Linked DNA regions of Shimia isoporae. The protein of the gene in region 2 interacts with the protein of the main gene of each other region in a pairwise test. Links are inferred from orthologs where the notes say so. Each region holds a gene or a part of one and is shown on either strand. Other genes may lie near its edges.

The links.
Region 1: the proteins of ybgC (region 2) and secA interact in binary tests that used the Escherichia coli proteins (3 or more experiments, as listed by UniProt). The link is inferred for Shimia isoporae from one-to-one orthologs.

What each region holds. Positions count from the first base shown.
Region 1 is NZ_SMGR01000004.1:170,736-179,380, reverse strand. What follows is about bases 3,282-6,507. They hold secA (preprotein translocase subunit SecA), read right to left. Parts: upstream 6,191-6,507; coding sequence 3,482-6,190; downstream 3,282-3,481. Other genes in these bases: BXY66_RS17710 (peptidylprolyl isomerase), read left to right, coding at 6,363-6,507; BXY66_RS17720 (translocase), read right to left, coding at 3,282-3,387. Also shown: RadC family protein, read left to right, coding at 27-788; BXY66_RS17725 (phosphate ABC transporter substrate-binding/OmpA family protein), read right to left, coding at 791-2,350; more of BXY66_RS17720, read right to left, coding at 2,371-3,281; more of BXY66_RS17710, read left to right, coding at 6,508-7,232; bifunctional glutamate N-acetyltransferase/amino-acid acetyltransferase ArgJ, read left to right, coding at 7,235-8,461; BXY66_RS17700 ((deoxy)nucleoside triphosphate pyrophosphohydrolase), read left to right, coding at 8,458-8,645. UniProt on the Escherichia coli protein: Required for protein export, interacts with the SecYEG preprotein conducting channel.
Region 2 is NZ_SMGR01000001.1:707,480-715,785, reverse strand. Bases 3,474-6,360 are described here. They hold ybgC (tol-pal system-associated acyl-CoA thioesterase), read right to left. Parts: upstream 5,167-6,360; coding sequence 4,780-5,166; downstream 3,474-4,779. Other genes in these bases: BXY66_RS03515 (mechanosensitive ion channel family protein), read right to left, coding at 5,239-6,360; tolQ (protein TolQ), read right to left, coding at 3,994-4,668; tolR (protein TolR), read right to left, coding at 3,511-3,990; BXY66_RS03535 (energy transducer TonB), read right to left, coding at 3,474-3,494. In the rest of the region: tol-pal system protein YbgF, read right to left, coding at 1-496; peptidoglycan-associated lipoprotein Pal, read right to left, coding at 510-1,010; Tol-Pal system beta propeller repeat protein TolB, read right to left, coding at 1,087-2,412; more of BXY66_RS03535, read right to left, coding at 2,409-3,473; more of BXY66_RS03515, read right to left, coding at 6,361-6,522; BXY66_RS03510 (glutamate synthase-related protein), read right to left, coding at 6,647-8,179.

The DNA.
Region 1 (8,645 bases), on a different replicon or contig from region 2:
TTACCATGCCAACGCAAGCTGATGTGATGTCAGACCAGCGTCGTTTCTCCGAAAAGACCTTGCCGCTCTTTGAGGCGGACGAAGCTCCTGTCGCCCCACTGACACCCGGAAAACTGCCTTCTTACATCAGCGACCATCGCAAACGCCTTCGGGAGCGATTTTTGAGCGGAGGAGCAGACGCGCTCCCTGACTATGAAATGCTGGAGCTCGTCCTTTTTCGTGCAATTCCGCGTCAGGATGTAAAGCCACTTGCGCATAAGCTGCTGAAAAAATTCGGAGATTTTAACTCAGTGCTGTCCGCGCCGGTTGCCCGCCTGGAAGAGGTCAAAGGAGTGGGTACCGCCATCGTGACCGAACTCAAGATCGTCGAAGCTGCGGCTCATCGTCTTGCCCGATCCCGCGTTTTGCAGCGCCACGTGCTGTCTGGCTGGGACGCGTTGGTCGACTACTGTCACACCACAATGGCACACAGAGACACAGAGCAATTCCGCGTTCTTTTCCTCGATACCAAAAACACCCTGATCGCTGATGAAGCACAGGCTCAAGGCACGGTAAATCACGTGCCCGTCTATCCTCGAGAGGTCGCCAAACGCGCACTTGAGCTTAACGCCAGCGCGTTGATTTTAGTGCATAATCACCCATCCGGGGATCCGACGCCATCAGACAGCGACATCACTATGACGCAACAAATCAATACAGCAGCACACGTGCTCGGAATCACTTTGCACGATCATCTGATCATCGGGAAATCACGCGAACTCAGCTTCCGGTCCGAGGGCTATCTCTGAAATCAGTCGACCCAGATTTCCACGCGACGGTTCACCTGCCGCCCCCATGACGTGTCATCACAGGCCATCGGCATTGCTTCCCCAAAGGCGACCACCTCAAGATCCAACCGATCCGGATTGGCTGTCTCTGCCGCTTTAAGGACTGCGTCCCTCACAGTTTCAGCCCGTTTCAAAGCAATATTCCGGTTGATTCTCGCTGGCCCTTCCCCATCAGAAAATCCAACAAAATAAAGCTTTCGGGCATCATATCGACCACCTTCGATCGCCCGAGCCAACTGGTGTACGTTGGATCGTGACTGTGCATCCAGACGCGACGAACCCGTTTGAAAACGAAACGACGTCGTCAGCCGCTTTTTACCCAAAAGCGTCGCCATCATCTCCTGTGTGTCTTCAAAAGTCAGATCGTCGCCCACAACCGAAATTGCATTCGCCAGTCGATCACCTTGTAAATTGACAGCGATTTCTTCCGAGGTCTGATCAACGAAACCCGCCCGCCGAATTACAACCTGAGCTGATGGCCCTCGGGTATAGGCAAGAAAATCACGCGCCAGTTTTGGCAATCGACGAGCTGGGAAATAAAGGAACATCGGCGCATTGAGCGGGTAGTCCTCGGTCTTGATGTTGCGGCGTGACGCCTGAAGCGAAAACCCGCAAGCGCCAGACAGGGTCAGTACCTTGGTAGCGTTTGTGTCGGAAAAGCTCGTGATTCCAATGGCGAACGGATCGCGAGAGACCGCAGACAAGAGTGTGTCGGTTTTTGCGTGGCGAATAATTTCCGAGGAAAATTTGAGACCGGCTTGCGCCATCAACTGGTCTTCTACCGCTTGGGAAAACCCTGAACTGGCCTTGGTTAGATGGACCGAAATCGGTGCATCTGGCCCACCCAGCTCTGTCCAATTCCGGACATCGCCGGAAAACACTCTGGCCAATTCAGCCAATGACAAAGTGGAAATCGGATTTCCGGGAGCAACAATGGGTACCATGCCATCAAGCGCAAGGACACGGCTTCGATTGGTATCACTCATGTCGCCAAGACCTGCCTCATACCCCATCGCAGCCTCGCGTGACCGAATTTCACGCAGCGACATTGCAATATCAGCCTCGTCCGCGAGCAATTCTGCGAAGCCTTCGTCCGCACTGCTGGCATGAAATCGAAACTTTGCGCGCAGATCGCCAGTGTCCTGTTGCGTTAGATGGTACTCAAATCGATTTTCTCCGGCATCCTTTCGTGAAATTCCGTAGCCATTTCTAAGCGCGAAAGCTTCAAGCAGCGCCGGCATGAGAACCTCGGCCATACTCTCCGATCCAGAAATCGAAATATCAGCCACATAGTTGATAAGGTTAGGGCATCCGGGGCCCTCGCACGTCACACCGGAACCGTCGACTGTCAGCTCACCATAGATGGATTCCACCCTGTAGAACTCTCCATCAAAGCCAAGCAGCGTACCCACAATCTCAACAGCACCATCGTGCGACTTTAGTGTCACATCTTGCGCCCTTACCGCGCTGGTACCGGAAAATAAACAAAGTGCGGCGCAAATCGCCGCACAGAATTTCAACATCTGGATGTCCTGACCGCCATTTATTTTTGGGCGATTGTCAGGTCTTCCACGAGGTTTTTCAACACCAGAAATTGTCCGGCCGCTTCACATCCGGGAATGTCCATAGCCATTTCGCGGCTGGCAACCGTTTCGCCGTCTTTGATTCGCTCTGTCTGTACGGAGATGCTTTTGCCGCAGTTTGCTTCAGTAATCTCAGCCTCAACGCTTAGAGAAATCAGCCCGCTTCGCTGCGCCGTCACCGAAGGGAAAGTATAAACCTCCGCCCTGGCTGCATCCGGCAAACGTACATCCCCTAATTCGGTGAGAAAACCGCCCATTCCGCCAACAAGTACGGATATGTCTCGAGCGCTCCCACGCCAAACGTGGCCATCATCTCCGTAGGACGCACCGAATTCTCGAGCGTGGAGTTCCACCCCGCTGTTTCCTGTCCAACGAATAACGGTGCGTTCATAAAACACCAAACTATCCACTTCCAAAGTGACACTCGCAGCCTGCCCGTTGGCAAAACGCGCAGAGAACGTCGCCTCTACCGCCAACGCTGGCACTGAGCGAGTGACGACCCCCTCCTCGCCAACAAGTTCGGAAAAAACCAATGAGCCGTGCTCGATAGTTACACGTTCACCACTTAAGCAGGGGGCTTTGAGAGAAAGCAGAACCATCGCGCCAGCGCCTGCTTCCGCCCGCAACTCGATTTCACAGTTCCCTTCCGGCGCAGCGCTTTGCTCTGAAATCAGTCCCTTTGGAAGAGAGTCCGTAGTCGCAACAACTGTTGGCGCACCTGGTAAAACAATTTCTGTACTGTAGTCTTTCGGCATTGGTGGCAAAGGCAAGCGTGCAGCTTCCTCTTCAACCGGAAGAGCTCCCGTACCCAAACTTGCCGGAACAACCAGAGAAGGCGCCGGTTTCAAAGAGCCCTGAGGAACCACCATAGCCTGACTGGCCTCAGTACGCTCCATCACGAAACCAATAAAGATTGCGATGGTCGCGGTCGCACACGCCATTGAATAGCGGCGATAGACGTTTCTCATATTGCGCATGGCAGCCTCTGGAACTTCAAACAGGAAGTCCAAGGTCACAAACAAAAAGGGCACCCATAAGGCACCCTTTTGATTTAAGTCTGTCGCAAATTGGTCAGGCCAAGCGGCCGTGACAGTGTTTGAACTTCTTGCCGGAACCACAAGGACATTTGTCATTTCGGCCCGGATTCCCCCAAGTGGTCGGGTCGTTCTCGTCAAAACCCTGTAGCGCGTTTTCGGGGTTTGGTTGTGGCTCATCTTCTTGCGGAGCTGGCGTGGCGTCTTGAAGCGCGGGTTGCTGGCGCGCCGCCATCTGTTGGGCCAATTCACGCTGCTCTTCTTCCGAGATCGGACGGATTCGGGACAACGTCGTGGTCACGTCTTCCCGCAAGTTATCGAGCATCCCCTCAAACAACTGGAAAGACTCGTTTTTGTACTCGTTCAACGGATCGCGTTGCGCATATCCACGGAAGCCAACGACGGAACGCAGGTGCTCCAAAGTCAAAAGATGTTCGCGCCATTTGGTATCGATCGTTTGCAGCAGAATTTGCTTTTCGATCATTCTCATGGCCTCGGGACCAAAGCTGACAGCTTTTGAAGCCATCATCTCGTCCGCGGCTTTTTCCAGACGTTCTCGGATTTCATCATCGTCTACGCCTTCTTCGTCTGCCCATTCGATTACCGGCACATCAATGCCCAGTTTTTCAATTGCTGCGGCATACAATCCCTCAGTATCCCACTGATCAGCGTACGTCTTGGGAGGCATGTACTGGTCTACAAGATCCGCGATCACATCGTGACGCATATCCTGTGCCACTTCAGAAAGATCCTCGGCTTCCATTATTTCGCGGCGCTGGCCAAAAATAACCTTACGCTGATCGTTCATAACATCGTCGAACTTCAGAAGCTGTTTCCGAATGTCAAAGTTGCGGCCTTCAACTTTTGCCTGCGCGCGTTCCAGTGACTTATTGACCCAAGGGTGAACAATCGCCTCGCCTTCATCCATACCAAGGGTAGACAGGACTTTTTCGAGTCGATCCGACCCGAAGATACGCATCAAATCGTCTTCTAGGCTCAGGAAAAACGAAGATCGGCCAGGGTCGCCCTGGCGGCCAGAACGGCCACGCAACTGGTTGTCAATTCGTCGACTTTCATGCCGTTCGGTTGCAAGAACGAACAATCCGCCAGCGTCTTTTACGGCCTTCTCATCCGCTTCGTGCGCGGTTTCGATGTCAGCACGGATTTTTTCATGGTCCCCGTCCGGGGTAGCTGCGATTGCTTCCAGTACTTTGAACTCAACGTTGCCGCCCAGTTTAATGTCGGTACCACGGCCAGCCATGTTCGTAGCAATGGTGACCGCGCCCAGTTTACCTGCGTCAGCAACAATCTGCGCCTCTTGCTCGTGTTGCCGCGCGTTTAGGACATTATGCTTGATACCGGCATCATTCAGCAAAACTGACAACATCTCCGACTTTTCGATGGAAGTGGTGCCAACGAGGATAGGCTGCCCTTTTTCGTGAGCTTCCTTGATCGTCTTTACAATAGCATCGTTCTTTTCGCGCACAGTGCGATAGACGGCATCGTCATCGTCAACTCGAGCGACTGGGCGGTTGGTGGGAACTTCCACCACACCCAAACCATAAATTTCAGCAAATTCTTCGGCCTCAGTCGCGGCAGTGCCGGTCATTCCGCCAAGTTTGTTATACAGCCGGAAGTAGTTCTGGAACGTAACCTGCGCCAAAGTGACGTTTTCCGGTTGGATATCACAGCCTTCTTTAGCCTCGATGGCCTGGTGCAAACCGTCAGACAAACGGCGGCCAGCCATCATACGACCGGTGAATTCGTCAATCAGTACAATCTGGTTGTCGCGAACGATGTAGTCTTTGTCCTTGGTGAAAAGCTTGTGAGCACGCAGACCTTGGTTGATATGGTGCACAATTGTCGTGCTTTCCGGATCATATAGACTTTGACCTTCCGGCAGAAGACCACGGGCCTGAAGGTGTTCCTCCAGGAATTCGTTGCCTTCATCCGAAAAAGTCACATTTCGTGTTTTTTCATCCAGTTCGTAGTGGTCTTCCTGTACGTCCGGAATGAGTTTATCGATCGCCACATAAAGCTCGGTGCGGTCCTGAGCGGGGCCCGAAATGATCAAAGGAGTCCGCGCTTCGTCGATCAGGATAGAGTCCACCTCGTCAACAATTGCAAAGTTGTGCTCTCGCTGACTCATTTCCGACAACTCGGACTTCATATTGTCACGAAGGTAATCAAAGCCGAGTTCGTTATTTGTCGCATAGGTGACATCGCAGGCATATGCCGCACGTTTTTCGTCTTCTGGCTGTTGCGGATACACGACGCCAGTTGTCATTCCGAGAGCACCAAAAACGTTACTCATCCATTCTGCGTCACGCTTGGCGAGATAGTCGTTCACTGTAACTACATGAACGCCTTTACCGGTCAGCGCATTCAGATAAGCTGGAAAGGTCGCAACCAGAGTTTTACCTTCGCCCGTCTTCATTTCAGAGATGTTGCCTTGGTGCAGGAAAATACCGCCCATCAATTGTACATCAAATGCACGCAGCCCCAGCGCCCGCTTTGCTGCTTCCCGGCAATTGGCAAATGCCTCAGGCAGCAACTTGTCCAGTGGTTCACCACCTTTGGCGCGTTCAGATAACTCTTGAGTCTTGGCCTTGATATCTTCGTCAGAGAACTTTTCGAACTCAGGCTCCAGTGCATTGACCTGATCAACGAGAGGACGCGTCGCCTTGATCTTTCGGTCGTTCGGAGTTCCGAAAACCTTTCGGGCGATTTTTCCAAATCCGAGCATGCTTGTCGTGTCCTTCATTGACGCATTCGTGCGAGGCTATTTCTTGCTGTCCTGCCGTGGTCCCCATACAAGGGTGCAAACAGGCGTATGCCTCAGCCTCAAAGCGATGTAAGGGGCGTGTCATACAGTGTCAACGCCGCCGACCCATGCGGCCCCAGCCAAGGACAAAACGATGTCAAAAACCCTCAAATTCCTGCGCGCTGGCGCTGTCGCGCTGATGATAGCCACTCCCGCACTTGCGGAAGACACAGCAACTGCGGAAACCGTGCTGGCAACTGTGAACGGCACGGATATCACACTGGGTCAAATGATTGCGGTCCGCGAAGCGTTGCCAGAGCAATACAAGGATTTGCCCGACAACGTTCTATTCGACAGCATACTCGAACAACTGATTCAACAGACCGCCTTGGCCGCCACGATGGGCGAAGAGATGCCCAAAAAAGTCGAACTGACGCTCGAAAATGAAAAACGCGCGCTTTTGGCCACCCAGGCGCTAGAAGATTTTATCTCTGTGCGGGAGATCACGGACGAAGACCTCCGCAAGGTTTACGAACGCAAATTCGCAAATCTAGCTGATGAATCTGAATTCAACGCAAGCCACATCCTCGTCGCAACAGAAGAAGAAGCGCTTGCGCTTGTCGCAGAATTGGAGGGCGGCGCGGATTTTGCGGAGCTGGCCAAGGCCAAATCCACCGGACCTTCTGGGCCTTCCGGTGGCGAACTTGGCTGGTTCGGCATGGGCCAGATGGTTCAGCCATTCGAAGCAGCCGTCGTCGAAATGAGCGTTGGCGGCATTTCGGCACCAGTCCAAACACAGTTTGGATGGCACGTCATCAAGTTGAATGACACGCGCGAAGTATCGGCGCCAAGCTTTGAGGAAACGCGCGAGCAACTAATGAGCGAAGCCCAAGAGGATGCCGTTCGTGATTACATTGCCGAACTGACGGCGGATGCCGAGATCGTCAAAACGGATGCTGCCTCGTTCAGCCCTGAGATCATTCGGCGTGGCGAACTTCTTGAAGACGTTGTTGTTCAGGACTGACTATGGCTGAAATCTCCCATGTATCGCCGTTGGCACCCGGAACATTTCCAGAATTGCCGGAAATCAAAGGCGCTCGCTTTGCAAGCGTAGCGGCGGGCGTAAAGTACAGCGACCGACTTGACGTGATGCTTGCGCACCTTGCCCCAGGCACAGTTATGACTGGCGTATTCACCAAGTCGGCAACGCGCTCGGCCGCAGTCCTTGATTGTCAGGAAAAAATTGGTGTGGATAACGACAAAGGTGCTGCCATTTTGGTGAATGCCGGAAACGCGAACGCGTTTACCGGCAAGAATGGCGTGTCTGCGACCAAGGCAGTTACAAATGCAGTAGCAAAGGCGCTACAGTTGCCTGAAAATAGGGTGTTTTCGAGTTCAACAGGCGTGATCGGGGAGCCACTTCCACATGATCGCATCACAAGTAAGCTGGCGGAACTTACCAACACTTTGTCCGAAGACGGTCTGGCAAGTGCAGCTGAAGCGATCCGTACTACTGACACGTTTTCCAAAGGTGCCTATCGAACAATTTTTACGCCAAATGGTCCTGTGAAAATCGCGGGAATTGCCAAGGGCTCGGGCATGATTGCACCAGACATGGCAACCATGCTCGTTTATATTTTCACTGATGGCAAAATTGCGCGTCCAGCGCTTCAGGCAATGCTGTCGGACCTGAACGAAAAGACCTTTAACAGCATAACCGTCGATAGCGACACGTCCACTTCCGACACGCTTTTGCTCGCTGCTACTGGACAAAGTGGCGTTGACGTTGAAGGCGACGACAAATTCCGCGACGCCCTGCACCAGGTAATGCTGGAACTCGCTCATCTGGTTGTGCGTGACGGTGAAGGTGCAACGAAATTTGTCGAAATCGAAGTTACAGGTGCGGCCTCAAGTCCAGACGCACGTACGCACGCTTTGGCAATTGCCAATTCACCGCTCGTGAAAACAGCCATCGCAGGCGAAGACCCGAATTGGGGTCGTGTGGTTATGGCCATCGGTAAATCCGGTGCCGGTGCGGATAGAGATCGATTGACAATTCGCTTCGGCGATATTCTCGTCGCTGAGGCCGGTTGGGTGTCTCCCAGTTATACGGAAGAGGCAGGCGCGCAATATATGACAAACGAGACTATAAAAATTTCGGTCGACCTTGGCCTGGGCGAAGGGTTATCCACGGTTTGGACTTGCGACTTGACGCATGGCTATATCACGATCAATGCGGACTATCGCTCGTGAAGACTGTTCTTGTTTCTGCCGTTTGCTTGATAGACGTGGATGGTCGCGTTTTGCTGGCTCAGCGTCCGGAAGGTAAGTCCATGGCCGGCCTTTGGGAATTTCCCGGGGGAAAAGTGGAAACCGGCGAAACTCCGGAGGCTGCTCTCATCCGTGAACTTCACGAGGAGCTCGGCATCAATACATG
Region 2 (8,306 bases):
GCCCAAAATCGGCTTCTTCGCCCACGGCTAGCTCACTACTGTCCACCGCATCACCAGAACCGCTGGTATCGGTTTCAACAACGCGGCTGTCCTCGACATCACCACCAAGTGTCGTGGTTTCGCCCAAAGCGCTCAGATCGCCGCCCTCAAGCTCGACAAGCCGGAATTCTAGGTCCCCAATACGGTTGGTACCGTCTTCGACGATCCGTTCGACACGAAACTGCAACTCCTCGGTTTTGCCCGTGAGCACTTGCAACTGCCGCTCGATTGCATCCACCCGCTCCAGCGTACTCGCACCCGCGGGCGCCGTGCTACCAGCCCCGCCAGTGGTCGACAGTTCGCGTTTCAGCCGCTGAATATCGACATAAAGCACAGTCAATTGCTGACGGATATCCGCCAGCGTTTCGTCGCTGCTCTCCTGCGCCGCCCCCATCATCGGGGCCAGCGCCAGGGCCAATGCGGTCAAGCCGCCAAAAACCGTGCTCTTCATTTCCATATTCTCCGCGCGCTTAGCCCGACAAGCCCGCTGTCAGCACCGTCACAGACCGACGGTTCTGCGCATAACATGCCTCTTGCGAGCAAACCTCGATCGGACGCTCTTTACCATAGCTCACTGTGCTCAAACGGTTCGCCGCGACACCTTGGGACACCAGAAGTTCTTGCACCGACGCCGCACGTCGCGCGCCAAGCGCGAGGTTGTATTCACGTGTGCCCTGCTCGTCGGCATGACCTTCAATAACGGCTGTGTAATCCGTGTTTGCCAACAGCCAGTTGGCCTGCGCCAACACCACAAGCCGCCCCTGTTCGCTCAAAGTGGACTGATCCACCTCAAACAGGACACGATCTCCGATCGTTTCGTTGAAATAGGCAACAGACGTCGGATCAGACGGGTTGCCATTCTCGCCGACACCGGTGCCCGGACCGGTACCACTACCGTCCAGATGCGGTTGACTACAGGCGGCCAAAGCCAGCCCTGCCACGACAAGCGCCACTTTGCTCAGATGTTTCATCTCAATGTGCCTCTTCGTTTCCTTGCCTGTTCTTGCGCCAGTCCTACCACAACCGCCGCTCTGATAAAATATTGCCTTACTGAAGCGGCGACCATGCGGGGTCAGACCCGCCGCCACCCACTTCGACACGCTTCAGGTTGCGCCCGGAAACATCGACCGAATAAAGCGCGCTTACGCCATCCGATCCCCGTGTCTCGCGTGTGAACATAATGACCCGACCGTTGGGCGCCCATGTCGGCCCCTCATCAAGGAACGAGGCGGTCAGCAACCGCTCTTCGCTGCCATCCGTGCGCATAACGCCGATGTGGAACCGGCCTTTGTTCTGTTTGGTGAAGGCGATCAGATCCCCGCGCGGGCTCCAGACCGGCGTGCCATAGCGCCCCTGACCGAAACTGATGCGCTTTGCCTCGCCGCCACCTGCATTCATAACGTAAAGTTGCGGACTGCCGGATCGGTCGCTTTCGAATACGATCTGCTTGCCATCGGGGCTGAAACTCGGCGCGGTCTCGATTGAAGGTGTCGATGTCAATCGACTGCGCTTCCCGCTTCCGATGTCCATCTTGTACAGGTCGGTGTTGCCCCCCTCTGTCACAGACATCACCACGCTCTTTCCGTCCGGACTGAAACGCGGTGCAAAACTCATCGTCCCGCTCTGGTTGCTCAATACGCGGCGCTGAGCAGAACCCACGTTCAACAGATAGACCTGCGGAAATCCTGTTTCATAGCTCGTGTACAGAACCCGGTCGCCGGTGGGCGAGAAACGCGGCGCAAGGACAATATCCTTGCTGTCTGTAAGATAGGTCAGGTTCGCCCCGTCATAATCCATCACGGCAAGGCGCTTCTTGCGGTCGTTTTTGGGGCCCGTCTCGCTGACGAACACGACGCGGCTGTCAAAGTAGCCGCCTTCGCCAGTAATCCGGCTATACACCGCGTCCGCAACCTTGTGCGCCATACGCCGCCAACCGTCCGTGGTACCTTTGAACCGCAAACCGTTACCAAGCTCCTGCCCGGCAAACACGTCAAAAACCCGGAACTTCACCTCAAGCTGATTGCCCGACACCGAAACGCCACCGGTGATCAGCGCTTGCGCGTTGATCGCTTTCCAGTCCGCGAACTGCACAGGACTGCCGAAATGCGTGATCGTCGAGATATGCGCCTTGGCCGGAATTTCGCGGAACAAGCCGGTTCCATTCAGGTCCGCCGCGATAACCCGGGCCAGATCTTTGGAGATCTGGTTTGACCCCGGGGTCTCAGCCACAAAATCCGGCACGGCATAAGGCAAAGGCTCGATCACACCATCAGTGATCTCGATCCGCAAAGGTCCACTTTGCGCCTGTGCCGATTGCCCAAAGGCACCCAAGGCACAGAGTCCGATCAGAAGGGTCGCAGCCAGTTTCTTCATTTGCGCCTCATTTTCTCCGGATTGAAGGTAATTTCCACGTCTTTCCAGTGGTCGTATTTTTCTTGTGGCAGATCATAGCCGCTTTTCTGGCATCGAAGAACGGCTCTTCGTGCCGCCTGAAATGCCGTGCGCACAGCGGCTTCATCGCCGCCAGTGGCATCAATCAGCCTCACATCACCCTGCACCTTGCCGTTGCGATCGAGTGACAGCCCGACAATCACGGTCACGTCCGCAGCACGGCTGCCCACATCCACGACCCAGCATTGTTGCACGGAAAGGCGCAACGCATCTTTCTCTCCACCGGTCAGCGGTGGTCCCGAAGGCGCTGGAGACGGCTCGCTCTCCGCGGCCTCTGCCAGTGCCGCGGCAACTGCGTCGTCCGTTGGCGTGGGGGTGGGTGTCGGCTCCGGCTCGGTCACAGCAGGGCGTGCCGGGCGCAGTTTCGGGCGCAACGAGCTTGTGGGGGCTGCGCTGGCCACGTCTTCCTGTTTTGGTTCCGTGATGATTTCCGATGAGGCCGCCTCTGGAGCAGTGTCCTCAAGCACCTCTTCCGCTGCCTGACCGGACTCGTCAGGCTGGGTGGCTTCCTGAACATCGTCCGCAATCGTGGTGTCAGGTTTGGGTTGTGCCACAGGCTCGGGTGCCACCCGGTCTGCCGGCACAGGATCAGGCTGAACCGGTGTATTGGGAATTACAACAGCGGTATCGACCTCCGGTTCGGGCAAAACCGGTGCATCATCCATCACGTCTTCCGGTTCGGGCGGCTGCGGGTCGGGCACAACCGGAGCCGTATCCGGCTCGGTTTCGACAATCTCTTCGGGAGCAACCTGCGCAACGTCCTCGTCGGGCTGCTCTGCAACTTCGGGTGCTTCGGTTGCTTCTGGCGGTTTGGGAGCGACAACCTCGGAACTCAGGTCCGGCGCTTCTCCCGGTGGCGTTAGCGCTGCGAACTCTTCTGCCGTAATGATCGCTACTTCAGACACCTCGACAGGCGGCAGGTCCGAGCGGAAAGCACCGCCAAACAGAACCCAGCCGATCAGCCCCACATGGGCCGCGCCAGAGATATAATGTCCGATATGCACCTATTCGCGCTCCGGCTTATTGCCCGTCTTGCCCGTCAAGTGTCGGCCCGCCGACATCGGTCACAAGACCCACGTTTGAGAACCCGCCCGCATTGAGCGCTCCCATGACCTGCACCACGGCCTCATAGGGGATTGCCCCGTCGGCGCGCAGATATACGCGATCACTGTCGCGCTCTGCGGCAACCGCACGCAGCATAGGCACGAGCTCGTCGGCAGCAACTTGCGTCGTCATCACGCTGATGGACAGGTCTGCGGCGATGGTCACGGTCAGGGGTTCTTCCTGTTCGCCCGGCAAAGGGTTCGCCGCTGTCTTGGGCAATTCCACGGGCACTCCGACGGTCAGGAGCGGCGCTGCCACCATGAAGATGATGAGTAACACCAGCATGACGTCCACAAACGGTGTCACGTTGATTTCGCTCATCGGCTGGCTGCCACGCCGGCTGCGGCGACGCCGTTTGCCGCCGCCTCCGCCTGATTTCATTACACCCGCGCCCATAACTCAGGCGTCCAACTGACGGCTGAGGATGGTGGCAAACTCATCGGCAAAGGCCTCATATCCGGCGATGATCCGGTCGCTGTCCGCGCTCAGCTTGTTGTAGAAGATCACCGCGGGGATTGCGGCAAGCAAACCCAGCCCCGTCGCCAAAAGCGCCTCGGCAATACCCGGTGCCACAACTGCAAGATTGGTGTTCTGCTGCGCGGCGATCTCGATAAAGGCATTCATGATGCCCCAGACGGTTCCGAACAGCCCCACAAATGGCGCCGTCGATCCGACCGTCGCGAGAATGGGCAAACCGTGTTGCAGCTCGTCTGCTTCCTTGGCGATGGCCACATCCATAGACCGGTCAATCCGGCTTGTGGCGTTCGCGATCAGCCCGCCATCCTGACGGTGGCTGCGCTGCCATTCGACCATTCCGGCTGCAAAAACCCGCGCCGAACGCCCACTGGGTTCCGGCCCAATCTCTTCGAACAGCTTGTCCAGTGGTTCTCCAGACCAGAAAGCCCGGTCAAACCGCGCCGCCTCGCGCCGCGCTTTGCGATACATGATGTGTTTCTGGATAATCACCGACCAGGCCCAAAACGAGGCCACGATCAGCATGATCATCACTAGTTTTACGGTCAGGGTTGCGCGCGCAAATAACGCCCACATCGAAAAATCGACTGCTGCTTCCATACTGCCTGCTCTGCTTTCGGCCCTCTTCTGGGGCTTTGATTTGCTGGAAAGTTAACGCAGGTCCAGTGCGAAAGCTATCAATTTGGCGTCAGAGGCAGCAAATGCCCCTGATTAGTGCACCATTTGGCGGATATCCGCCGGTAAACGCACCGGTTGGCCTGTTTCGTTCATGCAAACCACGGTCACAGTCGCCTGAAACAACAGCTCCTCGCCCCGTTTTACCCACTGATCCATGACCAGTCGCGCTGCGGAAACGCTGCTCACCTTCGTCTCGACGGTCAACTGGTCGTCCAGAACGGCGCTGCCAAGGTAGTCACATTCCACCCGCCGCACCGCAAAGACGATACCTTCTTCCTTCATCTTAAGCTGATCCATCCCGATCTCGCGCACCCACTCGCTGCGACCACGTTCGATGAACTTGAGATAGTTGGCGTAATAGACGATCCCCGCCATGTCGGTGTCTTCATAGTAGACGCGGATCGGCAGGGTGTAGATCATGGCAGGTGCTCCGGAATAAGGTTGTCAAATGCGTAGGAGGAAACCGACGTTTGGGCAATACCCACCGTGCCCTCACCCATCCGCCTGGATCAGATGCACATCGCGCTGCGGGAACGGGATGGAGATGCCTTCGGCGTCAAAGGTCTCTTTCACCAGCCCCGTCAGGTCCCAGTACACGTCCCAATAATCTTCCGTCCGCACCCAAGGACGACAGAACAGATTGACCGAACTTTCCCCGAGTTCCCCGACAAAAATCGCAGGCGCCGGATCCGGCAAACAACGTTTGTCCGCAGCCACAAGTCCCTTCAAAACCTCAAGGGCTTCCGGCGCGCTATCGGAATAGGCGATACCAAACACCAGATCCACACGACGGGTTTTGGCCGCACTCACGTTGGTAATCACATCCCCCCAGATCTTGGAGTTCGGCACAACGATGATCTGGTTGTCGAACGTGCGGATTTGCGTGGAAACGACCGACATGTCATCCACCACACCGCTGGCCCCCGACACTTCGATAAAATCGCCGGTATCGAAGGGTTTGAGAACCATGATCATCAAGCCGCTCGCCAGATTGCCGAGCGTGTCCTGTAGCGCAAAACCGAGGATAAAGCTCAACCCGCCAAACACGGCAAACAGAGGTGTGACGTTTACCCCTGCGATGCCCAGCGCAATCATCAGCCCGACAACAACTGTGATCCAATAGACTACGGTCAAAACAAACCCACGCAAAAGGTTCGACATCGCGGGCAGCCGCCGCAATCCGCGGGCCGCGAGATTGCGCACAAACCGTGCAACAAACAACAAGACAATCAGGGAAACAAAGAACACGGACGTCTTCATCAAAAAGCCCAGCCCGCCATCGCGCGATCCCAACCAATCCCAAGCAATGGAAAACAGCGTTGCCGGATTGGTTGCTCGAATCGTCGCCCCTGCAACCACGGTCAAATACCTTTGGTGGGGGTCAATTTCTTCTGCCTTGCCGCCCTTGGCGGTCCAACTGGCAATAACGGCACGATAATTGTCAGCCACGCGCGTCTGCTGTTCCAGCGTCGCCTCAACCTGTGCCCGCGCCGCTTTTGCTGCGTCACTATCTCCGCCATCGTCTTTCTGGCTCAATTCCACAAACTCGGAGATGACGTCCGAAAGGTGACCCTGCCACACATCAGCAAGCTCCGAAATCTGCGCAACGGTCAGCGGAACCACAAACAGTTCCAATTTTTCGGTTTCAACAGTCGGATCACTGGCTTGTGACACCATGTCTTCCGAAGACGCCTGTGCGCACGCCGCCCATACTCCGAATAGGAAAATCGTGAAAACGCACATCAGCCACTGGGGCAACGTTCTGAAATTCGCCATGTTCCAAAACCTTTCAAATCAACTACCCAGCATCTTTCCCTTTCGCTTAGCGCTTTTCAAGTTTGACAAATCAAAAGGCCACCCGCGGTTGAGCGGATGGCCAAAACTGGTCCGGGTAAATTGTCTAGATACCGATACCCGCGAAGCGAACACCGCTCAGGTCGGCCATTTCGCGCTTCCAGGTTGTGATGTCGTCGCGATTGAGATCTGACAGGCTGGAATGTCCGCACGCCCGCGCCAGAACCTGCATCAGTTCAACGCTTGCACCAAAGTACCGTGCCAATTTCTGGGCGCCCACCTGCACATCAAGCCGCTTGCGAAGTTCGGGCTTTTGCGTGGCCACCCCGACCGGACAATTGTTGGAGTTGCACATCCGCGCCGCGATACAGCCTACGGCTTGCATCGCCGAATTGGACACCGCCACCGCATCCGCTCCCAATGCCATCGCTTTCACAAAGTCCTCGGCCACCCGCAAACCGCCGGTGATCACCAAAGTAACTTCGCTGCCTGCCTTGCTGTCCAGATGTCGGCGCGCCCGTGCGAGGGCCGGAATGGTGGGCACTGAAATATGGTCGCGGAATATCAGAGGCGCGGCACCGGTTCCGCCGCCGCGTCCATCCAGAATGATGTAATCTGCACCCGCTTCCAGTGCAAAATCGATATCAGCTTCGATGTGGTTGGCAGACAGCTTGAACCCGATCGGAATGCCTCCGGACCTTTCCCGAACCTGATCCGCTACTTTCGCAAAGTCCGCAGGGGTCTTGAGATCCAAAAACGTGCTTGGGGAAATGGCGGCCTGCCCGGGCTCCAAACCCCGCACATCCGCGATCTTTCCCTGTACTTTCTCCCCCGGCAGATGGCCGCCAGTGCCGGTCTTTGCCCCTTGTCCACCTTTGAAATGGAATGCCTGCACGCGCTCTGTCAACGCCACATCCCATCCAAATTGGGCGCTCGCCAACTCATAGAAATAACGTGAGTTTTCCGCCTGCTCCTCTGGAAGCATGCCGCCTTCACCGGAGCAGATACCTGTCCCTGCCATCTGCGCGCCCCGCGCCAATGCGGTCTTTGCCTCTTCGCTCAAGGCCCCATAGCTCATGTCGGACACAAACAGCGGAATTTCCAGCGTCAGCGGCTTCTTCGCACGTGGTCCAATCACCACCGAAGTCGCAACCGGAGCATCGTCCAACAAGGGCTTTCGCGCCACTTGTGCGGGCAGGACCTGAATATCGTCCCAATGCGGTAGATCTTTGCGGGGCACACCCATCGACCCCATCTCGCCGTGGTGACCAAGCTTGCTTAACCCGTCGCGCGCCAGTTCATGAATTCGCGCCACAGTGGGTTCTTCCGGCGTCGGCACGGCCTCCGGCACATCCGACACCGGCTTCGGCGCCGGATCACCGATTTTGAGTTCCCCAAGTTTGGCGTGTGTTCCATCGCAAAACGGCGCATTCGCACTGGCTTTACACTGACACAAAAAGGCAGTGCCGCTCTTTTCGGCGACAAATTTCTTGGGTGTCATTCCTGTGCCAGCGTGACTTCCGTCACAGAACGGTTGGTTTTTGGACCGCCCGCAACTGCACCAGAAATAACTCTTCCCTTCTTCCAACTCGACTTTGGTGGGGTTGGTCGCCGCAATGATGGGCACGTCGCCTGCCATGATGTTCTCCCGTTCGCATAAGGTTGGTACGATTCACACTGCACGGAAGATCTAACGCACAAAACCCTATAGAAATGCACATCAAGGTGCGTAGAAGCGCAGAGGTAGCCGGAAGACAGCAAGGCCG